DNA from 4 places in the Massilia sp. DWR3-1-1 genome. Region 2 is predicted to be linked to each of the others. Evidence: predicted binding sites of a transcription regulator. Region 2 holds the regulator's gene; each other region holds the start of a gene.
The links. Region 2 encodes sigma-54, which starts transcription at its own class of promoters, with help from an activator protein. Its sites were predicted from a motif close to TGGCANGNAANCTGCTTT; they were not measured.
Positions count from the first base shown of each region.

Region 1: a site for sigma-54 is predicted at 4,225-4,242, ahead of ACP7EY_RS10770 (PEP-CTERM sorting domain-containing protein). Genes of this name have one in related genera too.
Region 3: a site for sigma-54 is predicted at 1,053-1,070, ahead of ACP7EY_RS08860 (PEP-CTERM sorting domain-containing protein). Genes of this name have one in related genera too.
Region 4: a site for sigma-54 is predicted at 901-918, ahead of ACP7EY_RS08035 (PEP-CTERM sorting domain-containing protein). Genes of this name have one in related genera too.

Region 1 covers NZ_JAFCXL010000008.1:167,753-175,602, forward strand. The annotation lists gene ACP7EY_RS10740 (molybdopterin-dependent oxidoreductase) at 1-752, shown strand, start outside; gene fdh3B (formate dehydrogenase FDH3 subunit beta) at 802-1,467, shown strand; gene ACP7EY_RS10750 (hypothetical protein) at 1,464-1,682, shown strand; gene ACP7EY_RS10755 (formate dehydrogenase subunit gamma) at 1,695-2,765, shown strand; gene ACP7EY_RS10760 (hypothetical protein) at 2,762-3,082, shown strand; gene ACP7EY_RS10765 (hypothetical protein) at 3,121-3,591, shown strand; gene ACP7EY_RS10770 (PEP-CTERM sorting domain-containing protein) at 3,592-4,110, opposite strand; gene ACP7EY_RS10775 (DUF3305 domain-containing protein) at 4,557-5,072, shown strand; gene ACP7EY_RS10780 (DUF3306 domain-containing protein) at 5,081-5,677, shown strand; gene ACP7EY_RS10785 (4Fe-4S binding protein) at 5,674-7,329, shown strand; gene gltX (glutamate--tRNA ligase) at 7,481-7,850, shown strand, end outside.
Region 2 covers NZ_JAFCXL010000005.1:111,076-118,925, reverse strand. The annotation lists gene hprK (HPr(Ser) kinase/phosphatase) at 1-531, shown strand, start outside; gene ACP7EY_RS07095 (PPC domain-containing DNA-binding protein) at 531-926, shown strand; gene rapZ (RNase adapter RapZ) at 995-1,858, shown strand; gene ACP7EY_RS07085 (enoyl-CoA hydratase/isomerase family protein) at 1,874-2,962, opposite strand; gene hpf (ribosome hibernation-promoting factor, HPF/YfiA family) at 3,071-3,427, opposite strand; gene ACP7EY_RS07075 (RNA polymerase factor sigma-54) at 3,507-4,991, opposite strand; gene lptB (LPS export ABC transporter ATP-binding protein) at 5,006-5,761, opposite strand; gene lptA (lipopolysaccharide transport periplasmic protein LptA) at 5,761-6,363, opposite strand; gene lptC (LPS export ABC transporter periplasmic protein LptC) at 6,417-7,043, opposite strand; gene ACP7EY_RS07055 (KdsC family phosphatase) at 7,015-7,563, opposite strand; gene ACP7EY_RS07050 (KpsF/GutQ family sugar-phosphate isomerase) at 7,563-7,850, opposite strand, start outside.
Region 3 covers NZ_JAFCXL010000006.1:254,136-261,985, reverse strand. The annotation lists partial or broken gene ACP7EY_RS08875 (hypothetical protein) at 1-20, shown strand, start outside; partial or broken gene ACP7EY_RS08870 (Rrf2 family transcriptional regulator) at 33-317, shown strand; gene ACP7EY_RS08865 (hypothetical protein) at 292-816, shown strand; gene ACP7EY_RS08860 (PEP-CTERM sorting domain-containing protein) at 1,114-1,698, shown strand; partial or broken gene ACP7EY_RS08855 (transposase) at 1,747-2,474, opposite strand; gene ACP7EY_RS08850 (branched-chain amino acid ABC transporter permease) at 2,587-3,570, opposite strand; gene ACP7EY_RS08845 (branched-chain amino acid ABC transporter permease) at 3,580-4,464, opposite strand; gene ACP7EY_RS08840 (ABC transporter substrate-binding protein) at 4,657-5,865, opposite strand; gene ACP7EY_RS08835 (ABC transporter ATP-binding protein) at 5,908-6,615, opposite strand; gene ACP7EY_RS08830 (ABC transporter ATP-binding protein) at 6,615-7,382, opposite strand; gene ACP7EY_RS08825 (GMC family oxidoreductase) at 7,521-7,850, opposite strand, start outside.
Region 4 covers NZ_JAFCXL010000006.1:67,184-75,033, forward strand. The annotation lists gene ACP7EY_RS08035 (PEP-CTERM sorting domain-containing protein) at 294-872, opposite strand; gene ACP7EY_RS08040 (diguanylate cyclase) at 1,002-2,168, opposite strand; gene ACP7EY_RS08045 (YgiQ family radical SAM protein) at 2,417-4,627, opposite strand; gene ACP7EY_RS08050 (DUF4404 family protein) at 4,815-5,114, opposite strand; gene ACP7EY_RS08055 (VF530 family DNA-binding protein) at 5,135-5,347, opposite strand; gene ACP7EY_RS08060 (M3 family metallopeptidase) at 5,433-7,565, opposite strand; gene ACP7EY_RS08065 (TMEM175 family protein) at 7,652-7,850, opposite strand, start outside.

The DNA of each region.
Region 1 (7,850 bases), on a different contig from region 2:
GCTACCCGGAGTTCGACCACGTGTTCCTGAAAAAACTGGGCTGGTGGTCGGACCTGACGCCGCAAGAGCAGTTGCAGGCCGAAGGCAAGAACTGGAAGACGGACGCCTCCGGCGGCATCATCCGGGTGGCGATGGCGCACGGCTGCGCGCCTTACGGCAACGCCAAGGCGCGCTGCAATGTGTGGAATTTCCCCGACCCGATCCCGGTCCACCGCGAACCCTTGCTCTCGCCCCGCCGCGACCTGGTGGCAAAGTATCCGACCTACGACGACAAGGCCAATTTCTGGCGCATTCCCACCTTGTACAAGTCGGTGCAGGCGGTCGACTATTCGAAGGACTATCCTTTGATCATGACGTCCGGCCGGCTCGTCGAGTACGAAGGCGGCGGCGACGAAACCCGCTCCAATCCGTGGCTGGCCGAACTGCAGCAGGACATGTTCATCGAGATCAATCCGCAAGACGCGCACAAGGTGGGCGCCATCACCGACCACTACATCCACGTCGAAACGCCGACGGGTGCGCGCCTGAAGGTCAAGGCGCTGATCACCCCGCGCGTGCCGCCCGGACTGGTGTGGATGCCATTCCACTTCGGTGGCTGGTGGATGGGCGAGGATCTTTTGCGCCATTATCCGGAAGGGGCGGCGCCGATCGTGCGCGGCGAGGCCGTCAACACGGGTTGGAGCTACGGCTACGACGCGGTGACGATGATGCAGGAAACCAAGGTGTCGCTGTGCCGTCTGGCGCGCATTTGACCACCATGAACCGCTACCAAGAGAACAAGGAAGTGCCATGCAAGCACGAATGAAATTTATCTGCGATGTGGAACGCTGCATCGATTGCAATGGCTGCGTGACTGCCTGCAAGAACGAAAACGAGACCCCGTGGGGCGTCAACCGCCGCCGCGTTGTCACGGTCGATGACGGCATGCCGGGAGAACACTCGATCTCCGTCGCCTGCATGCATTGCACCGACGCGCCCTGCCTGGACGTGTGCCCGACCAATTGCATCTATCACACGGAAGACGGCATCGTCCTGCACAACAAGGACCAGTGCATCGGCTGCGGCTACTGCTCGTATGCCTGTCCGTTCGGCGCACCGCAGTTTCCCGAATCGGGGCTGTTCAATCACCGCGGCAAGATGGACAAGTGCACCTTCTGTAACGGCGGCCCGGAAGCGGACCAGTCGGAAGAAGAGTTCAAGAAATACGGCCGCAATCGCATTTCCGAGGGCAAGCTGCCCGCTTGCGCCGAGCAGTGCAGCACCAAGGCCCTGCTGGCGGGCGACGCCGACGTCATCGGCGACATCTACAAGCAGCGCGTCGACACCCGTGGCTACGGCCCCGAGCTGTGGGGCTGGGAGATCGCCTACGACCGCAGCAAGCGCACCGCGGCGCCAGGCGAGCGCCCCGAGGTGCCACGCGTGAACCAGCTGAACGAGACGCAAAACGGCGGAAGGAAGCCCTCATGATGAAATTCAATTGTGTGGCCGCCGCGCTGCTCACGGTCTCGCTGACCGGCTGCCTCGAGGTCGATCAGCATCCGGCCTACGCCGACGGCCAGTACGCGGGCAAGCGCGATAACCGCGTGGCCGATACCACTTTTCGCGGCGACAATGCGGCCTGGAAAAAGGCGATCGTTGAGCGCGCCCGCACCCAGAACGAATACAACCGGGCCAATCCCTGAAAGGCGGCTGTGATGCGTTCATTATTTGATTCCAGTTTCACCAAGCGGATCGCCCGTGCGGCCTGCGTGGCCCTGTGCGGCTTGAGCCTGGCCGGTGCCAGCCTGGCCGAGGTGCCCAACAAGTCGGCCAAGCCGGCCTATGCCGAAGAGCAGACCATCATGCAGACGGAGCAGCATGATGCCGAGCCGGGTTTCGGTTCGACGGCCTCCGGCAAGGTGCACATGGACCGCCATTATCTCGGTGCCTACAACGACACCGAGGGCACCGTGCTGCTGCAACGGGGCGGCAATACCTGGCGCATCCTGCGCAACGGGCCGATCGCCATGGCGACGGGGACCTTGCTGCTGGTCACGCCGTTGATCATCTTCGGCTTTTATTTCGCCTTCGGTCCGGCCCGCACCATCGAGCCGCCGTCGGGTCGCCGCATCGAACGCTTCAGCCGCTGGCAGCGGCTGGTGCACTGGTGGACGGCCTACAGTTTTATCGCGCTGGCCCTGACGGGCCTGGCCATCATGTTCGGCAAGAAGATCATCTTGCCGTGGCTGGGGCATGACGCGTTTTCGTGGGTCGCCATCATTTCCAAGTATGTCCACAACTTTGTCGGCCCCCTGTTCATTGTCTGCTCGGTGCTGTTGTTCGTCACTTTCGTGAAGAACAATTTCTTCAGGCGCTGGGACTGGCCGTGGCTCAAGCAACTGGGCGGCCTGGCCAACCACAAGCATCCCGATGCGGCCTACTTCAATGCGGGCGAAAAGATCTGGTTCTGGGGCGGCGTCGTGCTGCTGGGCCTGTTGATGTCCGCCACCGGCCTGGTGCTCGATTTCACCAATTTCGGCCAGACCCGCTACGTGCTGCAGATCGCCAATTACCTGCACATCGGCGGCGCCACCCTGTATATCTTCGGCGCCATGGGCCACATCTACCTGGGCACGGTGGGCACGCCCGGCGCTTACGAGGCGATGCGGCACGGTACGGTCGATGCCAGTTGGGCAAAGTCGCATCACCGCCTGTGGTACGAGGAGGTGGCCGGCACGGTGCCGCCGTCATCGACCCCGGCAAGCGATGCCAGGGGGCGCGCATGAAAACCCTCCTGTCATGCCTGATCCTGGCGAGCGCGGCCCTGACCGCCGCCTGCTCGCGCGAGGCCCACTACGACCAGCGCCAGACCGGCATGCCGGGCGTGGTCAGCAGTGGCGGCGGCACCAGCGGCGAAGTCATCGCCAGCCATAAAAAGCCCAGTAGCGACGCCAGTTACGCCGGCGGCACGCCGTTTCACGCGGGCGGCGCCGGTGGCAACACGGGCGGCACCGCCACTGCGGGGGCGGTGGCCGAGTCGGGTCACGGGCCGTCGGGCACTACCGCACCGCCAGCGGCCAAGACCACCCCCAGCGGACAATAAGAGGGGCCATGGAGAACATCGTGAAATTGAGCAATCTAATGAACAAGACGCTGAACAAGACGCTGAACAAGACACTGAACAAGACACTGAGCAAGACGGTGGCAGCGCTGGCGCTGGCAGGCACGTGCGGCCTTGCCGCTGCCGTGTTGCCACCGCCGAGCGCGGCGCAGGCAGAAGCGCAGGCGACCAAGAAGGCTGCCGCCGATGCCCAGGCCGCCAAGGATAAGCAAGCGCTGCTGGCGACCATGGACACGCTCGCCACGCGCTGGCGGGGCGACGCCAAGGCCAAGGGCTTGACGGTGAACCCGCCCACGCCGATCGCCGCGCCGGTGGTAGCGGTGACGATGGCGGCCAAGGAATCGGGCCCGGCCGGTCAGCCCGACGGCAAGCTCACCGCCGCCGGTGCAGCGGCGCCAAAAACCAGCGAGAAGCAGGGCACGGCGGTGCCCAGTGGCGACGTCAAGCCGGCGCCGTCGCCGCCGGCCGCCACGGTCAAAACGGTCAAGTGATCAGCGCGCCGGCTGCTGGCGCTGGCGGCGCCGCAGCAATGCAAGCGCGGCGCCGGCGCCCAGCAACAGTGCGGGCGTAGCCGGTTCCGGCACCTGGGCGGCCAGCGAGGTGACGGTGCCGCTGGTGATGCGCCGGTAGGGATTGCAGTTGTAACATTCGTACGTGAGGGCCTGGTTGAGAGCGTAGACGCCACCGGCGTTGGTGAGCGGATTGGTGAAAGAAAAATTGAAGACGCGCTGGCCGTTGGTGGTGATCAGGGTGAAATTGTTGGGACCGGCCCCACCGCCAAAGTACAAGCCGCTGTCGAGTTTGTTCCAGGTGAAAGCGCTCAGGATGCCGGCCGTGGTGCTGATGCTGAAGGCCGACGACAGGTGGGTATCGGCATCGAAGGTGAATGAACCGGTGGCGGTGGCACCGTCGCTGAAGATGACGTTCTCGAGCGTGTAAGTGATGGGGGTTGCGCTGGCCGACATGGCCGCTGCGAGCAGGACGCAGCCGGCGATGATTTTTTTGTTCATGGTTTTCCTCGGTTGTGGAATCGTTGATGAAGTTACTACGGGGAGCCCGCTTGGCACCCCGACGACGCCCTAATTTGAAAATCACCACTTGTCTGTATGGACGCCGTTGCGTAACAAGCAAATTACGTGCCAGATATATTTAAATCAAAGTAATCAAGTGCCTGTCATTTTTTTGGGCGAATCCCTCGCGCCGCGGTGTAAGTTTTTCTGACAGTCATACTGCTTAGAACCTATCCCGGTAGGTAGGAGGAAGCGGATTGCGATGCATGGCAGCCGAGGGCAAGGCGCGAGGATGACGCATGGCGAGCCATGCGAAGACGAGCAACGCCGCCATCGGTTGCCAGGCGCGCAAGCAGCGACTCCGACCTACCGGGATAGGTTCTTAGTACGTGGTCACATCGTCAAGAAGTGCGCAGCGCACGTAAAATATTGAAAAGGACGCAGCGATGCATTCGGAATCAGACAAGGCCGTTTCGATCGAGGCCAGCCCCATGGTCGGCGTCAAGCCAATCGCCCGCATGCCGGTCGCCATCGTCATGCAGCGGCGCGTGCTCCAGCATCGCTGGGCCGACGAGGCATGGGCGGCGGTGGCGGTGATGGCCGATCGCGGCGGCTTGCCGGCCGTGCAGACCTTGAGTGAGGATGCCGACCGGCAGTCCTACCTGGTGTCTGGCCTGACACTCGAACTGTTTTCCGACGAAAACGAGGGCTACCACGAGAACTGGCTGGCGCCCGAATCGAAGGTGTTCGTCATGTGGCGCATGCAGGACGGCAAGGCGATGCCCTTGCGCGCCTCCGTCAGTTACGTCGAGGGAACCCGCATGTTCGACTCGGGCGAGTCGGCCGATGGCGTGGCCATGCCGGCCGAAATTCACGCCTGGCTGGGCGAGTATCTGCGCCTGCACTACACGCCGCGCGCGCCCGGCGGTGAACAGCGGCATGGCAAGCGCGCCCGCACCTAGGATGGCCCATGGCTGACGAAGGCTTTCTCAAGCGCTGGGCGCGGCTGAAGGCGGCGCCGGAGCAGGCGCCGGTCGTGGCGCCCGTGCCGGCCCCTGCCGTGGCGACGGTCGTGGCGCCCGTGCCGGCCCCTGCCGTGGCGACGGCGGCGATCGCGCCTGCGCCGCTGGACGGTGCCGATGCCGTCGCGCCCGCGCCCGAGGTGGCGCCACCGACCATCGCCGATGCGGCCGCATTGACGGCCGACTCTGATTTTTCCGTGTTCGTGGGCAAAAATGTCGATGCCGCCGTGCGTCGCCTGGCCATGAAAAAGCTGTTCGCCGATCCCCACTTTCACGGCCATGACGGCCTCGACATTTACATGGGCGACTACAATCTGCCCAGTCCCGTGTCGGCCGACATGCTCGCCCAGATGACGCACAACAAGAACATCTTCGCCAAGCTCGACGATGCTCTCGACCGACTCGACGCCCTCGTCGACACCGACCAGGCTGCCTCGCCAGTGCCAGTGCCAGTGCCAGCGCCAGCGCCGGTGCACGCCCCCCTACCAGACACCCCCGAGACGGCGGCCCCCGCGCCGCCGTCTCCCGATCAGGAAGCTGCATGAATCTATCCGCCGTACTATCCCCCCTCGCGCGCGCCAGGACGGCCGCGCTGGCCGCTGCGGCCGCCTTGCCCGATCCCGATCCCGTTTCCTCCATCAGCTACGACTCGACCGGGCGGACCTTGATGATCGGCGCCGCCGCCGACGTGGCGCCGTGGGCGCAGGGCCTGTCTGCGCTATTGCCCCTGACGGTACTGATCACCGACGCGGCCGAAGACGAGGACGGCGCCGCAGCGCGCCTGTACCCCGTGCACCGTGTGCAGCGCGTTCATCTCGACGGCTACCTGGGCGCCTTCGAGGCAGTCTGGGACGCCCACGGCGACGTGGGGCGCGGCAGCTACGACGTGGTGCTCGATTTGTCGGACACCGCCCTCATCGCCCGGCACGAAAAGCCGCCCGGCTATTTTGCCCCCGGCGCGGACATTGGCAAGCGCGCCGACGCCGTGCGCGAACTGGCCGACATGATCGGCGAATTCGAAAAGCCGAAGTACTTCACGTACAAGGAGCGCCTGTGCGCCCACAGCCGCAACAAGCTGATCGGCTGCAATGCGTGCATCGAGATCTGCTCTGCAGAGGCGATTTCCGGCCGCGGCGACAAGATCGTCGTCAACCCGAACCTGTGCGCCGGCTGCGGTGCCTGCGGCACGGTGTGTCCGACGGGTGCGCTCAGCTACAACTACCCCAGCGCCGCCTACACGGGCGAGCGCCTGCGTGCGCTCATTGGCGCCTACCGCGCGGCGGGCGGCGGCGCGCCCTCGCTGCTGTTTCACAGTGGTAAGCATGGCAAGGCCCTGATCGCCGACCTGGAAGCGGGCGCCGGCGGCGTGCCGGCGCACCAGGTTCCCATCGAAATCGAGCACACCGCGTCGGTGGGGATCGATGTCTGGCTGGCCGCGTTTGCCTACGGCGCCGGCGCGATCGACGTCTTGATGACGGACGAAGAGGCGCCCCAGTATCGTGGCGCGATCGGCGCGCAGATGGAGATCGCCAATACGGTGCTGGCCGGGCTCGGCTGGCCCGCCTTGCAGTGCCGGCTGATCGAGGCCAGCGCCAGCGCCAGCCTGGCGCTGGCGCTGGAGCGAGCGCCGGTGGCGATCGCACCGTTCGACGGCGCCGGCTTTCACGTGATGGCCGACAAGCGCAACACGCTCGACCTGGCCCTGACCCACCTGGCGCTGCACGCGCCCGTCAAGGCCGAGCTCATCGCCTTGCCGCCGGCCAGTCCGTTCGGCAACGTGCGCGTCGATACCGGCAAGTGCAGCCTGTGCATGGCCTGCGTGGGCGCTTGTCCGTCGTCGGCCCTGATGGACAGCACCACGGTGCCGCAATTGCGCTTTGTGGAAAAAAATTGCGTGCAGTGCGGCTTGTGCGAGACCACCTGCCCGGAAAGCGCCATCGTGCTCGAGCCGCGCCTGTCGTTGCTCGACACCTGGAACAAGCCCGTGGTCAAGCACGAGTCGACCCCGTTCTGCTGCATCCGCTGCGCCAAGCCCTTTGGCAGCTTGCAGATGATCACCAACATGATTGCCAAGATGGGCGGCCACGCGGCCTTTGCGGGCCACCTCGACCGCCTGCGCATGTGCGGCGACTGCCGCGTGATCGACATGATGAAAAGTGGCGACAGCGCGCGCGTGACGGGGCGGGCGCCAGGTTAAGTTGGCGCCATGGCGCGGCGTGCCACGGTGGCGCCCGGCCGCCGGCGGCACGCGCCCTCGATTGATTCGTGAAACGGGTGTCGCGCGAGGCTGGAAGGGCAGGGCGGCAAGGCTGTAAAATAGCCTTCTTTAGCCTCACATAAGAATCGCCATGACCGTCGTCCGCACCCGTTTCGCTCCCAGCCCAACCGGCTACCTTCACCTTGGCGGGGCGCGTACCGCCCTGTACTCGTGGGCCTTCGCCCGCCACTTCGGCGGCACCTTTATCTTGCGCATCGAAGACACCGACCTGGAGCGTTCGACGCCCGAGGCGGTGCAGGCGATCATCGACGGCATGGCGTGGCTTGGCCTGCATCACGATGAAGGCCCGTTCTACCAGATGCAGCGGATGGACCGCTATCGCGCCGTCATCAAGCAGATGCTCGACGCCGGCACCGCTTACCTGTGCTACTCCTCCCCGGAAGAAGTCGAAGCGATGCGCGAGCGCATGCGCGCGGCCGGCGAGAAGCCCCGCTACGACG
Region 2 (7,850 bases):
GCGCAACGGATCATCATGCACGGCGTGTTCATGGACGTGCTGGGCGTGGGCGTGCTCATCACGGGTGACTCCGGGCTGGGTAAAAGCGAACTGGGGCTCGAACTCATTTCGCGCAGCCATGGCCTGGTGGCCGACGACGCCGTCGAGTTTTCCCGCATCGCGCCCAACATGATCGAGGGCCGCTGCCCGCCCCTGCTGCAAAACCTGCTGGAAGTGCGGGGCCTGGGCCTGCTCGACATCAAGGCCATTTTTGGCGAAACGGCGGTGCGCCGCAAGATGCGCCTGAAACTGATCGTGCACCTGGTGCGCCGCAGCGCGCTGGAAGAGGAAGCCGAGCGCCTGCCCTTCCTGTTCCCCACCGAAGACGTGCTCGGCTTGCCGGTGCGCAAGGTGGTCATTCCCGTGGCGGCCGGCCGCAACATCGCCGTGCTGCTCGAAGCGGCCGTGCGCAACACGATCTTGCAATTGCGTGGCATCGACACCTTGCAGGAATTCATGGAACGCCAGCGCCAGGCGATGAGCGGCGACTGATGGACCTGCTGCCCATGCGACTGGCGCCGGGCGCCGACCTGCGGCGCGCGCTCGAGGCGGCCGGCGCGGGCGGCGCCTTCGTCGTCTCGGCCATGGGCAGCTTGCGCGATGTGCAATTGCGCTTCGCGGGCGCGGCCCAGCCGACCTTGCTGCCGGGCGACTTCGAAATCGTCTCGATGGCGGGCGCCATCACCGCCGAGGGCGCCCATTTGCACATGGCGGAGGCGGACGCGGCTGGCGCCGTGTTTGGCGGCCACGTCGTGTATGGCAACCTGGTGCGCACCACGGCGGAAGTGCTGCTCGCGCCCACCCCGGGCTGGCACTTGGCGCGCCAGTTCGATCCCGCCACCGGCTATGCCGAACTGGTGGTGCGCGCCGCCGACCCGGGCGCCTGAGCAAGCGCACTGAGCATTAAATCGGGGCCTGGCTGCGACTTCGGCCCCGCATGCGGTATCATCGCCCCATGCGCATTGTTCTCATTTCAGGTATTTCAGGCTCCGGTAAATCGGTCGCCCTCAACGTTCTCGAAGACGCCGGCTATTATTGCGTCGACAATCTGCCGCCCGCCTTGCTGGCGCCGCTGGTCGATACCCTGCTGGCCGAAGGCGTGCCCAGCGTGGCCGTCGCCGTCGACGCGCGCAGCTCCGAGTCGCTGGTCGAATTGCCCGTCAATGTGGCCGAACTGAAGGCCCAGGGGCACGACGTCAAGGTCATGTTCCTCACCTCGAATACCCATTCGCTGGTGGCGCGGTTTTCGGAAACGCGGCGCAGCCATCCGCTGTCGCACCAGTTGCGCCCCCAGGAAAATCCGGCGTCGCGGCGCACCCTGATCGAATGCATCACCGAAGAGCGCGAGCGCCTGTCCGCCATCGAACAACTGGGACTGGTCATCGACACCTCGGACTTGTCGGCCAATAAACTGCGCGCCTGGATCAAGGAGCTGGTGGCCCTCGAACGGGCGCCGCTGACGCTGTTTTTCGAGTCCTTCGCCTTCAAGCTGGGCGTGCCGCTCGACGCCGACTTCGTGTTCGACGTGCGCGCCCTGCCGAACCCGTATTACGACATTACCCTGCGTCCCTTGACAGGCATGGACGCCCCCGTGATCGCCTTTCTCGATGCCCAGCCGGCCGCCAGCGAGCTGTTGGAAGACATCCGCGCGTTCATCGAAAAATGGCTGCCCTCGTTCAAGACGGACAACCGCAGCTACCTGACGGTGGCGCTGGGCTGCACGGGTGGCCAGCACCGCTCGGTGTACATGGCCGAGCGCCTGGCGGCGTATTTCGGCCCCACCGAACGGGTGGTGCTGCGCCACCGCGAGCAGGCGTAGCGCAGGCCCGGTGATTTAGACGCCCAGATCGCGCAAGGGATGGGCGCGCGCCGGCCACGGCGAGGCGAAAAACTGCGCGACCATGGCATCGCTGACGGCGTCGAGGGTGGGCGGATTCCAGCGGGGCGCATTGTCCTTGTCGATCACCAGCGCGCGGATGCCCTCGAGCACTTCGCCATGCTCGAAATTACGCCGCACCAGGATGCGCTCCATGCGCAGGCAGTCGGCGAGGTCCAGTGTGGCTCCCCGATTTAACAATTCCAGCGTCACTTTCAGCAGCAGCGGCGAGCGCTTGCGCATGGCGGCCAGGGCTTTTTGCATGGGCTCACTGTCATCCTTCTCCAGCGAGGCCATGATCGCTTCGATCGTGGGCAAGCTGAAATGGCGGTCGATGGCGGCGCGCTGGTCTGCCAGCGGGGCGACGCCGGCGGTGCTGCGCAGCGGCGCGGCGAAGGCGGCGACGGCCTCGCGCAATTGCGCGCCCGGCGTGCGCTCAATCAGTTCGAGCAGCGCCGGCATGGTGGCCTGGGTGACGAAGGTGTCGGCCAGGCCGCAATACAAGGCGTCGGCGGCGCGCACCGTCAAGCCCGTCAAAGCCAGGTAGTAGCCCAGTCTGCCGGGCGCATGGCTGAGAAAATAACTGCCGCCCACGTCGGGAAACAGGCCGATGTTTACTTCAGGCATGGCCAACTTGCTGCCGTCGGTGACCACCCGCAGGCCCCGCTCGCGGTGCGCTTCCGACACGCCCAGGCCACCGCCCATGACGACGCCGTCCATCAGGGCGATATAGGTTTTCGGGTAAAAGTGGATCAGGTGGTTGAGGCGGTATTCCTCGGTAAAAAAATCTTCCAGCGACGCGCTGCCGCCCGTGGTGGGCAAGGTGCCGACATCGTAAAAATACCGGATGTCGCCGCCCGCGCACAAGGCCTTGTCGGTGCTGCTGCGCAGGACCACGGCGTCGATCGCGGCGTCGTCCTGCCAGGCCAGCAGCGCATCGGTGAGCGCGCGGATCATGTCCAGCGAGAGCGAATTGAGGGTGCGCGGGCGGTCCAGCGTGATGATGCCGGTGCGCACAGCGATGCGGGTCTTGACGAAGTCGGTCATGGCGTGGGGACTGGAATAAAACGCCTATTTTAGCAGTCGCCCCGCGCACAAGCGGCCGCCCCAATGACAAGGGCGCCTTGACGGCGCCCTCATCCGAATTGGTCGGCCTTAAGCGGCAGCGGCCGGGAGTTCTTGCTCGGACAGGTGCTTGATGGCCTGGTGGTCGTGGTCCTGGATCTGGGATTTGTATTTCATGACCTGGCGGTCGAGCTTGTCGATGAGACAGTCGACGGCGGCATACAGGTCGTGCGACAGGGCGTTGACGTTGATGGTCTTGCCCGGCAATCGGAGGTTGATTTCGGCTTTCTGCCGTTTTTCTTTTTCAGTCAGATTATCGACGGTGAGAATGACAGCAATGTCGATCACTTGGTCAAAATGGCGCCGCACGCGTTCCAGTTTGCTCTGTACGTAGTCACGGATGGCTGGGGTCACTTCAAGATGATGTCCGCTGATTGTGAGATTCATACACACTCCTTAGATGATGTCGCTTCCTGTTCATGCATGCCGCATAAAGCGGGACGTAGAGGAACACTGAAAAAACGATCTACAGATTCTTGCGGAGAGCGACAGGTGGAATCTTGAGCGCTTCACGGTATTTGGCCACCGTGCGGCGCGCAATGACCATCCCCTGTTCCCCCAGCATATCTGCGATCTTGCTGTCTGAAAGTGGGTTCTTCGGGTCTTCCGCTCCTGTCAATTGCACGATCAGTGCCCGGATCGCTGTCGACGATGCTTCGCCGCCGGCGTCGGTCGCTACGTGGCTGCCAAAGAAATATTTCAACTCAAACATTCCATGCGGGGTCAGCATGTATTTTTGAGTGGTTACCCGAGAGATAGTGCTCTCGTGTAGGCCCAGTGTATCAGCAATTTCACGCAGCACAAGTGGCCGCATGGCAACTGCGCCGTGCGAGAAGAAATTTCTCTGGCGCTCGACGATGGCCTCGGCCACGCGCAAAATTGTGTCGAAGCGCTGGCGCATATTTTTGATCAGCCACTTCGCTTCCTGCAGCTGCGCGCCCATCTGGCTCTCGCCCTTGCCCTGCTTGAGCAGGTTGGCGTACATGCTGTTCACGCGCAGGCGCGGCATGACGTCGTTGTTCAGGCTCACGGTCCAGCCGCCGCGGCCCTTCTTGACGATGACGTCGGGCACCACGTAGTCGGAGGCGCCGGCGCCGAAGCCGGCGCCCGGGTGCGGATTGCACTGGCGGATTACCGCTTGCGCTTCGCGCAGGTCCTCGTCATCGCAGTCGAGGGCTTTTTTGAGTTTGTTAAATTCGCGCTGGGCGAACCAGGTCAGGTGATTGCAGACGATGTCGAGGGCCATGCGGCGCGTCACCAGCGGCACGCCCGCCATGCGCCGGATCTGGATCGCCAGGCACTCGGCGGCGTTGCGCGCGCCCACGCCGGGCGGGTCAAAACTTTGCAGCAGCGACAAGGCGGTTTTCAGCTCGTCCGGATCGATCTCGAGTTCGGCCGGCATGCGCTCGAGGATGTCGTCGAGCGATTCGGTCAGGTAGCCATTGTCGTCGAGCGCGTCGATCATCAGTTCGACCAGCGCGCGGTCGCGCACTTCGAGCATGGCCAGGCGCATCTGCTCACACAGGTGCTCGCGCAGGCTGGTGGCCGTCGCCTCGATCTGCGGGCGCGAATCCTCGTCGTCGGGCGACTTGTTGCGCGACGCTTCGCTCCAGTCCTCGCCGTCGCCGCTGGTGTCCTGGGCGCTCTCGCCGCCCATGTCGACGTTCTCGCCGCTGTCGGCCGCCGGCGCGTCGGCGCTGGGCGGCGCATCCTGGTTCGACACTTCCGGCGCTTCGGCGTTGCCGCTGGCGCCGACGGCGCCATCGGCCAGCAGGCGTACCGAGTTGTCGAGCGGGTCGTCGAGACGCTCGAGCAGGGGATTGTCGGACAGCAGATGCTCGAGCTCCTGGTGCAGTTCGAGCGTCGACAACTGCAGCAGGCGGATCGACTGCTGCAGCTGCGGCGTGAGCGCCAGGTGCTGCGACGTGCGTAGTTGGAGGGACTGTTTCATGGTTCGTCAGTGGCCTACATGCGGAAGTGTTCGCCCAGATAGACCCGCCGCACCGACTCGTCGGCGATGATGTCATCGGGGCGCCCGGAGGCCAGCACGGCGCCCTGATTGATGATGTAAGCGCGGTCGCAGATGCCCAGCGTTTCGCGCACATTGTGGTCGGTAATGAGCACGCCGATGCCACGCTCCTTCAAAAAGCGCACGATGCGCTGGATCTCGATGACGGCGATCGGGTCGACCCCGGCGAACGGTTCGTCGAGCAGCACGAAACGGGGGTTGGTGGCCAGCGCGCGGGCGATTTCCACGCGCCGCCGCTCGCCGCCCGACAGCGACAAGGCCTGGTTCTCGCGCAGCTTGTCGATCTGCAGGTCGGCCAGGAGGCTGTCGAGGCGCTCGTTGATCTGCGCCTTGGTCAGCGCCTTGCCGTCGACTTTTTGCAGTTCGAGCACGGCGCGGATGTTTTCTTCCACAGTCAGCTTGCGAAATACCGACGCTTCCTGCGGCAGGTAGGACAGCCCCAGCATGGCGCGCCGGTGGATCGGCAGGCTCGAGATGTCGACGCCGCTGATGTCGATCGAGCCGGCGTCGGACGCCACCAGGCCGACGATCATGTAGAACGAGGTGGTCTTGCCGGCGCCGTTGGGGCCCAGCAGGCCCACCACTTCGCCGCACTCGACCTGCAGCGAGACGTCGCGCACGACGAGCCGCTTGCCATAGCTTTTTTGCAGGCCGCGCACGATCAGGGTACTGCCGCAGGATTTCGCTTCCATCATGGCTTTTTCGCCGGTGGCACAGGCGTCGACGGCGCCACGGCGGCGGGCGCTGGCGTTGCCGCCGGCTGCTTCGGCTCGATCACCATGCGCACGCGGCCCGAGCCGGCCTTGCTGGTGCCGCTGACGTCGTTCTCGACCGAATAGACTTCCTTGCGGCTGTCGTAGGACAGGTACGGGCCCTGCACTTCCTGGGTCTTGCGCTTGCCTTCGAGGGTGGTGATTTTCGCCTTCGAGAACATCTTGACGATTTCAAGCTTGTTGTCGTACTCGATGCGCTCGGCCTCGCCCTCGTCCCAGACGTCAGCGCCGTCGCGTTTCTGGCGGAACGTGGCCAGGCCGCCCGGGGCGGCATAGAAGGTGGCGTAGACATAGCCCTCCGGGTCGCTCTTGACGACGGCGCGCCCCGCCTTCATCAGCAGGGTGCCCCGCTGCAGCACGACATTGCCGATCAGGGTGCGGGTCTGGGTGACGTCGTTGCCGGTGGCCGAATCGGCGTCGATGACGGTCGGCTTGCTCGAATCGGCCCGTTCGGCGCAGGCCGTGCCGGCAGCGAAGGTGGTGGCGGCGATCAGCGCGCAGAGCAGCAGGCGAATGTTCATGGTCGGTTCTCGGCTTTCAGTTCGGTAAGGGTTCGGCGGCTCGGTGGAGATCATCAGCGCTTCGGCGGATAGACGATGTGGACCCGGTGGTACAGGTCGACCTGGCTGGCGGCGCGGTCGGCCAGCATGCCGACACCGGTGATGACGGTGGCATCCTGCAGCATTTCAACGGCCAGATCGGTGCGTAGCTTGTCTTCGTCGGTGAGGATGGTGAGCGCCTCGGTTTTCAGGCGCAGGCGCGGGCCGTGCGGCGAGCCGGGACGCAGGACCACGACGTCGCCCTGCATGTCGACGATGTTCCTGACCTGGTCGATGCGGCCGGTGGCGCTCGTCATGGTCATCGGCGGCAGCGGCGGCGACAGGCTTTGCACGACCGGGCGCAGCACGTCGGCGCTGTCGGTGTCGGGATGGTGGGTCAGCTTATCGCCGGCGACGATGTAGCGCGGCTTGCCATCGGCGGTCATCTTGACCACGCTGAAATTCTCGACGATGTAGTCAGGCTCGCTTTTCGACACCTCGCTGCTGGCGAAGTCGCCCCGGTTGATCACCTGGACCAGCCAGAAACTGCCGAGCGCGACCAGCACGGCGGCGCCAATGCTGGCGCCGACCTGCCAGCGGTGCGCCGTGCGTCTGTGCTGGGCGGGCGCCATGTCAGGCGAAATACGGCGCCAGCGCCGCATCGATGGTGTGCTGGGCGCGCATGATCAGGTCGCACACTTCGCGCACCGCGCCGCGCCCGCCGTTGGCGCGGGTGACGTAATGGACGCGGTGCTGCACTTCCGGGTGGCCGCTGGGCACGGCCACGGCAAAGCCCACCTGGCGCAGCAGCGGCAGGTCGATGACGTCGTCGCCGATGTAGCCGCACTGCGCGGCCGACAGGCCCGTCAGCGCCAGCACCTCGGCAAAGGCGATGCGCTTGTCGTGAGTGCCCTGGTAGACGTGGGCGATTTTCAGGTCGGCGGCGCGGCGCACCACCACCGGCGACTTGCGCGCGCTGATGATGGCCACGGCGACGCCGGTTTTCTGCAGCAGCTCGATGCCCAGGCCGTCGAGCACATTGAAGGTCTTGGTCACTTCGCCGTCGGCGCCGTAAGTCAGGCTGCCGTCGGTGAGCACGCCGTCGACGTCGAGAATGAGCAGGCGAACGGCGGCGGCGCGGCGCACGTGATCGAGCATGGTGTCGGTTACAGGGTCGGTCATCAGATTACCTTGGCGCGCGTGAGGTCGTGAATATGCAGGGCGCCAACCAGGCGGTCGTCGGCGTCGACCACCAGCATCTGGTTGATGCGGTGTTGTTCCATGATGGCGACGGCGTCGACGGCGAGCTGCTCGGCGCGCACGCGGCGCGGGTCGGCGTGCATGACGTCGCGGATCATGATTTTCGTGAAATCCTGGACCCGTTCGATCAGGCGGCGCAGGTCGCCGTCGGTGAACACGCCGACCGGGTGGCCGCCGGCGTCGACGATGGCGGTCATGCCCATGCCCTT
Region 3 (7,850 bases), on a different contig from region 2:
GCGGCTACGTCGGCTCCTAGAAGGGCCATGGTGGCGGCTGGCTCATCACGGTCGATCTGCGCCAGGTGACCTTGTGCGACATTTATATCGGCGTCGGCTCACCGACCGTGTTCGCCATGGGCAACCGGCTCGAGCAACCGCAGTGCCTGGTCGAGCGGGTGGTCAATCAATCGCTCACCAGCGCGTTCGACGACGCCAAAGCGCTGCTGATCGCGCGCTTTGCCGAAGTCACCCTGGCCGACCTGTCGGCGCGTTTCAATGCCCAATACGCCAACCACGGAGCACACCACCATGCCAGTACCGCGGCAGCAAAGTGATTTCGACGCCATCGTCATCGGCGGCAGCTACGCCGGCCTGTCCGCCGCCCTGCAACTGGCGCGCGCGCAGCGTCGCGTGCTGGCCGCGTTGGCGCGCGACTGGGGCCAGGTCACCTTCTTTCTCAATCGCGCCTTCGACCCCAGTGCGGCGCAACTGGCGGCGCTGGCCGACGGCCGGCGGCGCGTCATGGCAGGCCTGTTCGTGGTCCCCCGCACCAGCGTCGGCAATACGCTGGCGGCGCAGCTGGGATGCGCGATGGAAGAAGGACCGCTGGGACAATTCGTGCAAACGGACGGGCAACAAGCGAGCACGGTGGACGGGGTGTTGTGCTGCGGCGATATGGCAAGGGCGGCCGGCAACGTCGCCTTTGCCGTCGCCGATGGCGCCATGGCCGGGGTGGCGGCGCACCGCTCGCTGATCGCGGCGCTGCGCGCGATGTCGCAGCAGGCTGGCGCCCATGGCGCCAGCCTGAAACTGTGCGAGGGTGCTGCGCTGTAGTTTTTTACGCAAGACTAAAGTCTCAAAAATGAAGCCGACTTATATGCCGGCTCTTTTTTCGCCCGTTTCATTGGCATACTAATATTTTAAATTTCTCTTTAGAATCAACAATGTACAGATGGATGCAATGAATGCGCTAATTATCTGTCGGGAAACTTTACAACTCTGTAAATGTCGATATATCAATCAAATAATTTATTTATATTATTCAAATGTTTACAAACGTGCGTAGCGTCCGGCATGCTTTTTGCTCAGATAAATGGCAGCATCACCTAACCCCGCCACCGGAGAATATCCATGTCAGTTCGCGCTTTTAGTAAATTTCTCGCAAGTCTGTCCTTGTTCGCTTGTGCCTCGGTGTTCGCCGCACCTTTGGTGATCAATGTCAGTGGAATTCAAAGTAATGGCGAACTGTTCGACCCAGCCAATCCGACGTTTAACTACCAGGTGGGCGCCAATGCAAGCGTCATCGGGATCAGCTACTCGGTGACCATGACTGCCTTCGATCCCAGCTATTTGTCAGAGATGGGGTTTGTCATTTCTGATTCCGGCGTGAACGAGGGCATCTTGTTCAATTTCGGCTTCGGCGTTGACGAGCCGGGTACCGCATTGTTTGCGGAGACGCTCGATCTGATCGCGGAAGGCTTGTCCTTCAATGTCGGCGCCGACGGACTCTTGCGGCTGGAATTCTATGAAGATTACGTGGATGATATTTCGCCAAACGGCATCTGGGACTCCGGTTTCATCACTATCACGTTCGCTGAAGACACCGTGCCGCCAAGCACCGACGTGCCTGAGCCAGCCACCGGTTTGCTGCTCTGCGCTGGCCTGGCTGCGCTCGGTTACACCAGCCGCCGTCGCCGCGCTGCCGCTGCCGTGTAACTGTTCTGCCTCTAAAAAAACCCGGCCGGCGCGCCTGATGCTGTTCAGTTAAGCTGGTTTTCGTAGAACGCGTGTGGCATAGCGCGGTGGTCCCGCCTTGACGGCCCGGTCGAATTTTCGATCGGGCCGTTCGTCATTCAGGAGGCTAAGCAGCCTTTCACGCACATGTTTCATCGCATCGGGCAGCCTGCAGTACGACCTGGTGACGGCTGCCCAGTGAAGCTCAAACTGGATCAGGTGGAGGGCGCGGATGAAGCTCACTTCGGTCGGTTCGCATTTGACGACCAAGGCAGCTTTGGCGATCTCCAGCCGGATCAGCTTGTAGGCAATCAAGGTTCCTCATAGATGGTCTGCTTGAGTTCACGGTAACTTGTTTCGATGCCCCAGCGACGCGTGTAGCAATGCGCGATATCGGCGGGTTTGTAGCGCCATCGATCGCGTAGCGACGTGAGCAAGATACGCTTGCGGGCCTGCGCATCGACAGCCGTACTGGCACGCGCATGCGCGGTGAAGTCATCGCCATTTTCATCGCCCTCAATGACTTCCCAGCGCGTGTTCGACTTTGTCGGGATGATGAAGTGACGCTCGCTGCCGCCTCGGGTGAGCGCACACAGAATTTCAGCCGAGAGGAAGCCGCGATCGAACACCGTCAGCGAATCGTTGGGTATCGCGTCAATCAGCTGTTTGGCATACAGCATTTCGTTGGTGCCGTACTGGCCAAACGCCGCGCTATGAACAAGATGCGTGGATAACGCGGTCAAGGTCACGCCACGCAGGTTAACAGCAGACCCCGGCGTTTACACGCCCCAAAATAAAAATGCCGCTCAGTCTTCACTGAACGGCATTACTGGCGTTGCCAGTCTTTTTTGCCTTCAAGGATCAAACCACTCAGGCAGCGCGCTTCCTGCGGGTCGCCGCGGCAATCGCCGCGCCGATTTCACCGACAATACCGCGGCGGAACAGCAGCACGCAGACGATGAAAATCAGGCCAGTGACCATGCCCACCGATTCGCCCAGCGTGGTGAACCACTCCAGGCCCGTGGTGCGGGCAATGAAATTGCCGACGTCGCCCAGCTTGTTTTCCAGCGCGATGATGATGAAGGCGCCCAGGATGGGGCCGACCAGGGTGCCCATGCCGCCCACCAGGGTCATCAGGACGACCAGGCCGGACATGCTCCAGTGGACGTCGGTGAGGGTCTCGAAACCGAGCACGACGGCCTTGGTGGACCCTGCCAGGCCCGCCAGCGCGGCCGACAGCACGAAGGCGGTCAGCTTGTAGCGGTCGACGTCGTAACCCAGAGAAATGGCACGGGGCTCGTTTTCCTTGATCGCCTTGAGCACCTGGCCGAACGGCGAGTGGACGATGCGCACGATCAAGGCGAAGCCGGCAATGGCAATGGCCAGCACCACGTAGTACATGGTGGTGTCGTTGGCCAGGTCGACCATGCCCAGCAGCTTGCCGCGGGGAATGCCCTGCAAGCCATCTTCACCGTGGGTGAAGGGGGCCCGCAGCATGCCGAAGTACACCATCTGCGCCAGCGCCAAAGTGATCATGGTGAAATAAATGCCCTGGCGACGGATCGCCAGCCAGCCCATCACCAGGCCGATCAGGGCCGCCACCACCACGCCGACCAGGATGCCCAGTTCGGTGGGCAGGCCCAAGGTGGTCAGCGCATAGCCGGTGAAATAGCCGGCGGCGCCGAAGAAGGCGGCGTGGCCGAACGAGAGCAGACCGGTGTAGCCGATCAGCAAATTGAACGCGCAGGCGAACAGGCCGAAGCACAGCAGCTTCATCAGGAACACGGGGTAGCCGACGAAGGGGGCGATCAGGGCCACCGCGAGGGCGATGGCGAAGCCGATTTTACGATACATGGTGACTCCTTATTTCTCTTTGCCGAACAGCCCGGCAGGACGGATCAACAGGACGATGACCATGACGACAAACACCACCACTTCGGACCCTTCCGGGTAGAACACGCGGGTAAATCCTTCGATGATGCCCAGGCCCAGGCCCGTCAGGATCGAACCCATGATGGAACCCATGCCGCCGATGACCACCACGGCGAACACGACGATGATCAGGTGCGAGCCCATCAGCGGGGTGACGTTGATGATGGGGGCCGCCAGCACGCCGGCGAAGCCGGCCAGGGCGACGCCGAAGCCGTAGGTGAGCGTGACCATCAGGGGCACGTTGATGCCGAACGCTTCGACCAGTTTCGGGTTCTCCGTGCCGGCGCGCAGGTAGGAGCCCAGCTTGGTTTTTTCGATGACGAACCAGGTGGCCAGGCACACGCTGAGCGAGGCGACGACGACCCAGGCGCGGTAGTTCGGCATGACCATGAAGCCCAGGTTGGTGGCGCCCTGCAGCAGTTCCGGCACGTCGATGGACTGGCCGGAGACGCCGAAGAAGGAACGGAACACCCCTTCGAGCAGCAAGGTGATGCCGAAGGTGAGCAACAAGCCATACAAATGGTCGAGTTTATACAGCCAGCGCAGCATCGATTTTTCGACCAGGATGCCGAAGACGGCGACGATCAGGGGGGCGACGAGCAACATCACCCAGTAATTGAGGCCCAGCGTGGTGACGCCGATGAACGCGAGAAACGCGCCCACCATGTAGAGCGCACCGTGCGAAAAGTTAATTACGTTGAGCAAGCCGAAAATCACGGCCAGACCCAGCGACAACATGGCATAGAAGGAGCCGTTGACGAGTCCCAGCAAAAGCTGGCTCATCAAGGCAGGAAGCGGAACGCCGAAGATTTCCATGGCATCACAGTACAAAAACACCGGGGGGACCGGCGTGGACTAAAGAACACGCCGCACCGCGAAACGCGGCACGGCGCAAGCGCGTTTTACAACAGAAACAAAAATACAGGGCAATCACGAAAGAAGCGGGTACGCGACCCGCTTCTTGAAATGCAGCCCGGCATCGCGCCGGGCCCTGCCATCACACCTTGATTATTTCCAGAGTGCGCACTTGCTTTCGGCCTTGGTGGCGTAAGCCTGGGCGCCAGGGATGGTGGCGACGACTTTATAGTAATCCCACGGGTACTTCGACTCGGCCGGGGTTTTGACTTGCATCAGGAACATGTCGTGGACCATGCGGCCGTCCGGACGGATCACGCCGCCCTTGGCGAACATGTCGTTGATGGGAGTCTTTTTCATGTGCGCCATGATTTTTTCCGGATCGTCGCTACCGATGGCCTTGACGGCGGCCAGGTAGTTCGACGCGGCCGAGTAATCGGCCGCTTGCAGCATCGACGGCTCTTTCTTCATCTTGGCGAAATAGCGCTTCGACCAGGCGCGGCTCTGGTCATTCTGGTCCCAGTACCAACCGTCCGTCAGGTACATGCCCTGGGTCATTTTCAAGCCCAGCGAGTGCACATCGTTGATGAACATCAGCAAGCCGGCCAGCTTCATGGTCTTGGTGATGCCGAACTCGTTGGCCGCCTTGATGGCATTGATGGTGTCGCCGCCCGCATTGGCCAGGCCCAGGATTTGCGCTTTCGACCCTTGCGCCTGCAGCAGGAAGGACGAGAAGTCCGACGCCGCCAGCGGATGCTTGGCGCTGCCCAGCACGGTGCCGCCGTTGGCTTTGACCACTTCGGCCGTGTCTTTCTCGAGCGACTGGCCGAACGCGTAGTCAGCCGTCAGGAAGTACCACGATTTGCCGCCCTGCTTGACGATGGTCGAGCCGGTGCCGCGCGCCAGGGCGATGGTGTCGTAGGCGTAGTGCACGGTGAACGGGGTGCATTCTTCATTCGTCAGGCGGGCCGAACCGGCGCCGATCGAAATGAACACTTTTTTCTTTTCCGCGGCGATTTTCGCCATGGCCAGGCTGGTGCCCGAATTGGTGCCGCCGATGAGCATGTCGACGCCCTCGCGGTCAAACCATTCGCGCGCCTTGCTGGCGGCGATATCGGCCTTGTTCTGGTGGTCAGCGACGACGAATTCAATTTTTTTGCCGTTGATCATGCCGCCCATGTCGGCGATCGCCATTTTGACCGCTTCGGCGCCGCCGTTGCCGTCGACATCCGAATAGGTGCCCGACAGGTCGGTGATCATGCCGATTTTGATGGTGTCGCCCGAGATTTGCGCCTGGGCCGACATGGACATGCTCATGGCGCACAGGGCACCGGCTGCGGTGGCAATAACGTTACGTTTCATTTTGTCTCCGTGAGGATATTATTTAGATTAAGCCAACACCATTTAAACGCCCAGCAGCTCGGTCAGCACCGGCATCTTGGCGTTCAATTCAGACGAAGCGAAGGTCTCGACGATCTGACCGTGCTCCATCACGTAAAACCGGTCCGCCAGCGGTGCAGCGAAGCGGAAATTCTGTTCCACCATGACGATGGTGTAGCCCTTCGACTTGAGCGTGAGTATCATGCGGGCCAGGCCCTGCACGATCACGGGCGCCAGGCCTTCGGAAATTTCGTCCAACAACAGCAAACGGGCGCCCGTGCGCAAGATGCGCGCCACCGCCAGCATTTGCTGCTCGCCGCCCGACAGGCGCGTGCCCTGGCTGTTGCGGCGCTCGTACAGATTCGGGAACATCTGGTAAATCTCTTGCACCGACATGCCCTTGTCCGTGCCAGCCAGGGCCGGCGGCAGCATCAGGTTTTCTTCCGTCGACAGGGAGGAAAAAATGCCCCGTTCTTCCGGGCAGTAACCCACGCCCAGGTGGGCGATGCGGTGGGTCGGCATGCCGATCGATTCGGTGCCGTTGATCTTGATGGAGCCTGTGCGCTTGCCCGTCAGGCCCATGATGGCGCGCATGGTGGTGGTGCGCCCGGCGCCGTTGCGACCGAGTAAGGTCACCACTTCGCCCTGGTTCACCGACAGGTTCACGTCATGCAAGATGTGCGATTCGCCGTACCAGGCGTGCAGATTGCTGATCTCGAGTGCGGCCGCCATCAGTGGGCTCCTTCCAGCGCGACATCGACCGTGCCCATGTACGCTTCCATCACTTGCGGATTTTTCGATACCTCGGCGTAACTGCCCTCGGCCAGCATGGCGCCGCGCTGCAGGACGGAAATCTTGTCACAAATACCGGAGACCACGCTCATATTATGTTCAACCATCAGGATGGTGCGTCCGCTTGACACTTTTTTGATCAACTCGGTCACGCGGTGGACGTCTTCGTGGCCCATGCCCTGGGTCGGTTCGTCCAGCAGCATCAGTTCCGGCTGCATCGCCAGGGTGGTGGCAATTTCCAGCGCCCGCTTACGGCCGTAGGGCATGTCGACGGTGATGGTGTCGGCAAATTCGGTCAGGTCGACTTCGGCCAGCAATTGCATGGCGCGGTCGTTCAGACTCGACAATGAGCGCTCGCTCTTCCAGAAGTGGTACGAGGTACCGAGCTGGCGCTGCAAGCCGATGCGCACGTTCTGCAGCACGGACAGGTGGGGAAACACCGCCGAAATCTGGAACGACCGGATGATGCCCTTGCGGGCAATCTGGGCGGGCGCTTCCGCCGTGATGTCTTTGCCATTGAACAAGATCTGGCCCGAGGTGGGCACCAGGAACTTGGTGAGCAAATTGAAACAGGTGGTCTTGCCGGCCCCGTTCGGGCCGATCAAGGCGTGGATATGGCCGCGCTCGACGCTCAAATTCACGTCACTCACCGCCGTAAAACCCTTGAACTCTTTGGTCAAGTTGCGGGTTTCCAAGATGACGTCCATTGTATCTCCGAAATATTTTTATGTTACTGCTATCTTATTTGCTCACGATAATACACAGATCATCACACGCTCACAATACGGTATAAATACGGTGATCCGCCCCCCGCACGCGCCCTGTTTTGGGGCCTTGCCGGCGCGCTAAGCGGTCGCACCAAGCACGGACCGCTGCGCCTCCCCCATGATCAGCTGGGCCGCTTTTTCGGCAATCATCAGGGTGGGCGAGTTGGTGTTGCCCGAGGTAATAGTCGGCATCACGGACGCATCGATCACCCGCAAACCGGCCACCCCGATCACTTTCAGATCGCTGCCGACGACGGCCAGCGGATCGGCCACCAGGCCCATCTTGCAGGTGCCGACGGGGTGGAAGATGGTCGTGCCGATCAGGCCGGCCGCTTCGGCCAGCTGTTCTTCGGTGCTGTAGGCCAGGCCCGGCTTGTACTCGACGGGGCCGTATTGCGCCAGCGCGGG
Region 4 (7,850 bases), on a different contig from region 2:
GTCCCGTCCGCTCCGCCAGCATCAAAGAAAAAGCCCCGCTTGTCGGGGCTTTTTCTTTGTGCGGAAGATTATCGTGGTCAGAGGACTTCCCCTGCGGGAAGTCCGGCTTGGGACTCGAAGCGATTCGCTTACAAGCGAATCGGCAGCCTACAGCATGTAGGCGAGTCCCGTCCGCTGCGCCAGCAGCTCAAAAAAGAAACAGCCCCGTTCGGGGCTTTTTCTTTTTTGCCAATCCAACCTTCCGGCACGGACCAATCAACGCTTGAAAAGTGCTTAAAACGCACCCCTAAACCTCACCCCCTCCTGCGCCCCATCCCCGCCAGCACCAGCAAGCCCCCCGCCAACAAGGCCAGCGAGCCCGGCTCCGGCACATTCACCGCGACCGCGTGCGCGCTATTGTTGGCGCTGGCACCGAGTTGCGTGAACAGCAAGCCGCCCGTCGCATCGTAGAACCGCACATCATAAATATCGCGGCCGCTGCAGCAGTCGGAGCGCCCGAAGATGGTGAGGCCACTCAGATCGAACGACGACGCAAAAGTAATCGTCAACATGTCGTTCACCCCGCCAGCCGAGTGAAAAATATTTGGAAACACGCCCGAAATGCTGCCATCGATGGCCGACGCGGCCGAACTGTTGGGGTGATTCGACGAACCCACGGCGGTCGCGCCCAGGCTGGCCAGCGCCACATCCAAACCGGTCCCCGCCTGTACCGCAATCACTTCAGCCACTTGCAGGTAGGGCTGGGAATATGCCGCTGCATTTTGTTTGATGATGATGGTTTTAACGCCAATGACATTGGCGCTGGCGGTGCCTGACAAGGCGGCTGACACTGCCAACACCGCGGCCAGCATGGAAACTTTAAACAGGTTCATGAATTGCTCCTAAGACGATACATTCGTAGAAGCAATTTACATGCCAATAATAAATATTCATTTCATTCAATAACTTAACAATAACCCTGACCAACATCGATACTGACTGTAAAGTATCCCGACAAATACTCAGCCACATACCACCTTCAATTGCCCCACCCCCACACTGACCCGATTCCGCCCGCCCGTCTTGGCGGCATACAAGGCATGATCGGCCCGTGCCAGCGCCGCATTGATATGTTCATGCGCATCAATCACCACCACGCCCACGCTGATGGTCATCGCGTACGCGCCCGCACTGGTGGGCAAGGGCGCCGCCGCCACCGTCATCCGCAAGCGTTCCGCCGCCAGGATCGCGCCCTCCAGGTCGGTCGCCGGCAGCACCAGGGCAAATTCCTCGCCGCCCAGCCGTCCCATGATGTCGTGGTCGCGCAACGCCGTCCCGGCCGTCGCAGCGAACAGCACCAGCGCCTCATCCCCCGTGGCATGGCCAAAACAATCGTTGATCCTTTTAAAATGATCGATATCGATCATCATCAAGGCAATCGGGCTGCACTGGCGCCGTGCCAGCATGCGGGCGCTGTCGGTGCGGTCAAAAAAGGCATGCCGGTTGATCAGGCCCGTGAGGCTGTCGATGGTGGCCAGTTGCACCATGCGGGCGTCATCTTTCTCCTTGCACAGCAATAGAAAGCCGAAGCCGTTGACGATCATCAAGATGTAGCCGGCGATGAAGGTGGCGTGGTGGGCGCCCGCGGCCGACAACAGCGAGGCGTGCGTGTGGCCCAGGCCATGCCAGGCGCGCACCGCCATCGCCACGGCAAACACCAGGTTGTTGACCCCGATCAGGCGCTGCAATACAGAGCCGTGCGCGCCCGGGCGCAGCAGCAGCCACGCCATCGCCAGACTGAACAGTCCCAGCGCCATCGACATCAGCACCATCCCTTGCACGGCATCGAGCCGCAGCGCCTGGGCGCCGTACAGCGCCAGCAAGGCCAGCGCCGTGAATGGCAGCAGCGCCACGGCCCAGCGCGGCAGAGCGAGAAACACGCAATACGCCGCCAGCTCGAGCGCCGTGCCGATCATCAACAAGGCATTGCCCGTCGCCACCAGGGCCGACCACGCCAGCTCCGGCTGCAGCCATCCCACCAGGTGCGCAGCGCCCTGCACCAGCCGCGCGCCCGCCCAGATGCGCATGGCCGGATGCGAGGCGGCACCGCGGGCATAGCCGGCCATCAATAGCGCGAAGCCAATGTTGCCGATACCAAGCACCAGCATGAAAGTACGAATATCGATCACGGATTTTCCTCGGCAATGCTGCCGGCGCCCTGCCCCTTGGGTGGCGCCGGCGGCGTGTCAGGGAGGCGCTGGCGGCCACCTGGACGCCCATACCAAAACAATCACAAACATTGCCCTGAGGAACTATAATAGCCTAAAATAGCTAGCCTGTCGTAAAAACAATCAGGCGCGTGCATGACGCCCGGACGAAAAAAAAGCAGGTTCAGCGAACCTGCTTTTACAACGTGATCAACACTGATGGTCAACGCTTATTTGCGCCCTGCCCGCGGCTTGGCGGCGACACTGGCTGGCTTCGGCCTCGATTTGATGGTCGACAGGATGGACGGGCGCACCTTGGACTCGGGCGCAATGAACGGCGTGGGCGCGATCGCCCGCGCGCTGGCGCGCTTCGGTGCGGCGGCGAACTTGTCGAGGGTGCCGGCGCCGGAAGTCTGGCGCTTGCGTTCGCCGGCGGCCAGGCCGCCGTCTTCCGAAGCTTGCCAGCTTGGCACCAGGTGGCGGTCGCTGTTGCCGATCAAGTCGCCACGGCCCATGGTGACCAGGGTTTCGCGCAGGATCGGCCAGTTGGCCGGGTCCTGGTAGCGCAGGAAGGCTTTGTGGGCGCGCCGCACCTTGCCGCTGCGCGCCGTTTCCACCACTTCCGAGTCGGCCGTGACCTTTTTGAGGGGATTTCTGCGCGAGTGGTACATCGTCGTGGCCATCGCCATCGGCGTGGGCATGAAGGTCTGCACCTGGTCGAGCTTGAAATTGTTCTTCTTGAGCCACAGGGCGAGGTTCAGCATGTCCTCGTCCGTGGTGCCGGGATGGGCAGCAATGAAATACGGGATCAGGTACTGCTTCTTGCCCGCTTCCAGCGAGAACTTGTCGAACATGGCCTTGAACTCGTCGTAGGCGCCGATGCCCGGCTTCATCATTTTCGACAGGGTGCCCTCTTCCGTGTGCTCGGGCGCGATTTTCAGCAGGCCGCCCACGTGGTGGGTCACCAGTTCCTTGACATATTCGGGCGAGCGCACGGCCAGGTCATAGCGCAGCCCCGAGCTGATCAATACCTTCTTGATGCCGGGAATGGCGCGCGCCTTGCGGTACAGGGAGATCAGCTTGCTGTGGTCGGTGCCCAGGTTGACGCAAATGGTCGGGAACACGCAGGACAGGCGGCGGCACGATTCCTCGATGGACTTTTCCTTGCAGGCCAGCCGGTACATATTCGCGGTGGGGCCGCCCAGGTCGGAAATGGTGCCCGTGAAACCCTTGGTTTTATCGCGGATGTGTTCGATTTCGCGCAGGATCGACGGCTCGCTGCGGCTCTGGATGATGCGCCCTTCGTGCTCGGTAATCGAACAGAAGGTACAACCGCCGAAGCAGCCGCGCATGATGTTCACGGAAAAGCGGATCATGTCCCAGGCGGGGATCTTTGCCTTGCCATAGCTGGGGTGCGGGGCGCGCGCGTAATTCATGTCGTAGACGCCATCCATCTCGTCCATCGCCAGCGGCAAAGGCGGCGGATTGAGCCAGACATCGCGCTCGCCGTGCGCCTGCACCATGGCGCGGGCATTGCCCGGGTTCGATTCGAGGTGGAACACGCGCGAGGCGTGGGCGTACATGACGGGATCGTCCTTGACGACATCGTAGGCGGGCAGGCGCACCACGGTTTTATCGTGCTGCTCCTTGGCCAGCGCCAGCCGCTCTTCGCGGCTCATGATGCGGATCGGCTTGATGACGTCGGGCGCGACGGCGTTGTTGTCGGTGGCGCAGGCGGTCTTGTCTTCCTGGGCCATGGCGTACGGGTTCGGGTGCACATCGACCTTGCCGGGCACGTCAACGCGGCTGGAATTGGCCACCGACCAGTCCTCGGCCGGCAACCAGCCGGACGGCACCATGAAGGCGGTGCCGCGCAAATCCTTGATGTCGCGGATCGCTTCGCCCGCCGCCAGGCGGTGGGTCAGGTCAACCAGGGCGCGCTCGGCATTGCCAAACAACAGCAGATCGGCCTTCGAATCGGGCAGCACGGAACGGCGCACCTTGTCGGACCAGTAATCGTAGTGGGCGATGCGGCGCAGCGACGCTTCGATCGAGCCGATGATGACGGGCACGTCCGGAAACGCTTCGCGGGCGCGCTGGGCGTACACGGTGACGGTGCGGTCGGGCCGTTTATTCGGCTCGCCGTTGGCGGTGTAGGCGTCGTCCGAGCGGATCTTGCGGTCGGCCGTGTAGCGGTTGACCATCGAATCCATATTGCCGGCGGTGACGCCGAAATACAGGGTCGGCTTGCCCAGGATGCGGAAGGCCTCGGCCGAGTGCCAGTCCGGCTGGCTGATGATGCCGACGCGAAAACCCTGCGCCTCCAGCAGGCGGCCGACCAGCGCCATGCCGAAGCTGGGGTGGTCGATATAGGCGTCGCCGGTGACGAGGATGACGTCGCACGCACCCCAGCCCAGCGCGTCCATTTCGGCACGCGACATTGGCAGGAAAGGCGCAACAGCAGCGCGGCTAGACCGCTTGGGGACGGTCGCAAACAGATTGATTGGGGAGCTCATTGGGCAGCATTGTACCGGAAAATGCGCCGCACAGCCGCCGACGGGCCCGACAAGGCGGGCCGGCGTGGCTGAAAAACCGCTTACATTTCAATAACTTGTGCTACTGCCGCCATCAAATGCCCATGCTCGAAAGCATATTGCCCAGTTCGCGCAGGGCCGGCTCCAGGTGCGGGTGCTTGACGGCGAACTTGGCCGACAATTCCTGGCTGCGCTCGGCCAGGCCGTAGGTGCTGCTTTCCGGGGTCTGGTCGACGGTCCCGGCGGCCAGGCGGCGCTCGAGCAGGGTCTTGATGTCGCCGTCGAGGCGGTGCAACAAGTCTTTCAGTTCGGGATCGACTTCGCCCGTGCTGGCGATATCGTTGTGCAGGGTTTGCAGGCGTTGTTGCAGCTGGGCTGCGTGGTCGTTCGACATGATGGTCTCGCTTGCGGTGTTTAGTCGGTGAATCGGGTGTCGAGATACAACTCTTCGACCTTGGTGCGTGCCCACGGCGTCTTGCGCAAAAACTTCAGGCTCGATTTCACGCTGGGCTCACTGATAAAACAGTTGATGTCGATGCGCTGGCCCAGTTGCTCCCAGCCGTAATGCTCGACCAGGCGCAGCAGGATCGCCTCCAGGGTGATGCCGTGTAAATCCTGGGTGCTCATGGGGCGGGTCCTCGGGTGTGTTCATAAAAAGTATATACCGCTTTGGGCGCGCCACGCGACACGTGCGGCGCGCCCGTGCTGATGCTTACTGCGCCGTCAGGCCACGCCGTTCCAGCAGCGGCGCGATGGTGGCATCGCGGCCGCGGAAACCGTGGAACATTTGCATCGCATCCATGGTGCCGCCCCGCGAGAGCAGCATCTTGCGGAAGGTGTCGCCATTCTTGCGCTGCAAGCCGCCGTTTTCCTTGAACCATTCGACGGTGTCGGCATCGAGTTTTTCGGCCCACAGGTAGCCGTAGTAGCCGGCCGAGTAGCCGTTCGAAAACACGTGCGAGAAATAGGTGCTGCGATAACGGGGCGGCACGGGGGCGAAATCGAGCCCCGCCTCTTTCAGCGCGGCCGACTCGAACGCGAGCACGTCGGTGGGGATTTGCGCCGGACTGAGCTGGTGCCAGCGCTGGTCGATCAGCGATGCCGCGATGTATTCCATGGTCACGAAGCCCTGATTAAATTTCTTGGCAGCGATGACCTTGTCCAACAAGGCCTTGGGAATCGGCGCGCCGGTCTTGTAGTGCTTGGCGTAATTGCCCAGCACCTCGGGCCAGACCGCCCACATTTCGTTGACCTGCGACGGAAATTCGACGAAGTCGCGCGGCACGCTGGTGCCGGAAAAACGGGGGTACTTGACGTTCGAGAACATGCCGTGCAGGGCGTGACCGAATTCGTGGAAGGCCGTCTTGACCTCATCGTAGGTCAGCAGGGTCGGCTCGCCGGCGGGTGGCTTGGGAATATTGAGGTGGTTGGCGACGACCGACCGGGTGCCCAGCAAGCCCGATTGCGAAACGTATTCGTTCATCCAGGCGCCGCCCCGTTTATTGCTGCGGGCGTACATATCGGCCAGGAAGATGGCCAGCGGCTTGCCGTTGGCGTCGTAGACATCGAACACGCGCACGTCCGGGTTGTACACGGGCAGATCCTTGCGCTCCTTGAAGGTGATGCCGTAGAGCTTGGTGGCGGCAAAAAACACGCCATTGGTGAGCACATTGTTCAGCTCGAAATACGGCTTGAGCTGGCTCTCGTCGAAATTGAACTGGGCCGCGCGTACCTGGCTGGCGTACAGGTCCCAATCGGCGGCGCCCACCTGGAAGCCGCCCTTGCCGGCGTCGATGATTTTCTGGATATCGGCCGCTTCCTTGCGCGCATTGGCGACGGCCGGCTTGCCCAGTTCGGCCAGCAGGCCGTTGACGGCGGCGGTGGTCTTGGCGGTCTGGTCGTCGAGCGAGTAGGCGGCGAAGTTCGGATAGCCCAGCAGCACGGCCTTGTCGGCGCGCAGCTTGGCCAGGCGCAGCACATTGTTGCGGTTGTCGAACTCGCCGCCGCGGCTGCCGCGCGCCAGCGACAGCGCCATCAGGCGTTCACGCACGGCGCGGTTGCTCAGTTCGGCCAGCGGGGCCTGGCCCGTGGTGTTGCCGACAGCGACGACGAATTTGCCGTCGAGACCGCGCTTTTTGCCTTCGGCGGCGGCGGCGTCGATGGCCGCTTCGCTCATGCCGGCCAGTTCGGCGCGGCTGTCGACCACCAGTGCCGAGGCGTTCTGCTCTTTCATGACGTTCTGGGTGAATGCCGACTGCAGGGCCGCGATTTCGCCATTCAAGGCTTTCAGGGTGTCCTTGTCGGCCGTCGACAGCCTGGCGCCGGCGCGCTCGAAGTCCTTGTTGTAGCGCTCGAGCAGGTACAGCGATTCGGCGTCCAGGCCCAGGCTGGCGCGCTTGTCGTACAGCGCTTTGATGCGCGCATACAGGGCGGGGTTCAAATAGATGGCGTCATTGTGCGCGGCCAGCTTGGGCGACATGGCCGTGTCGATGGCGTCGAGCTGGTCGTTGGTATTGGCCCCCTGCAAATTCGAGAAGACGGCCGACACGCGTGCCAGCAACTGCCCCGAGCGCTCCATGGCCACGACGGTGTTGTCGAAGGTGGCTGCCTTGCGCTGCCTGGCGATGCCGTCGATCTCGCGCAACTGCTCGCGCATGCCGGCCTCGAAAGCGGGCGCAAAGTCGGCGTCACGGATCTTGTCGAAGGCGGGGTACTGGAACGGCAAGGTGCTGACCTTGGCGAAGGGATTCGACGCCGGCAGGGGTGCCGCGACGGGGGCGGACACGGCGACGTGGGACATGGCAAGACTTGCGGCAGCGACGATCAGCAGGTGGGGACGGTTCATGGCATCTTTCACAGGCGGAGGAACGTTGCCGCCAGGTCAGCAGCAACGATTGAGCCGTCGATCATAGCAGCGCCCGTCCATTCCCGCTATTGGACGATGCGCCGTTCGATGCGGCGATCGGGCGCCAGCCAGATCAGCGCCACGATCACATACATGGCAAAGCCGGCCAGCGGCCAGGGCGTCGACAGGGCGATGCCGGCAATATAGAAGCCGATCGATAGCCAGCCCTTGCGGTCGATGCCGATGGCCTCGGCCAGCGCGCGGTTTTCCGGGTGATGGCGGGTG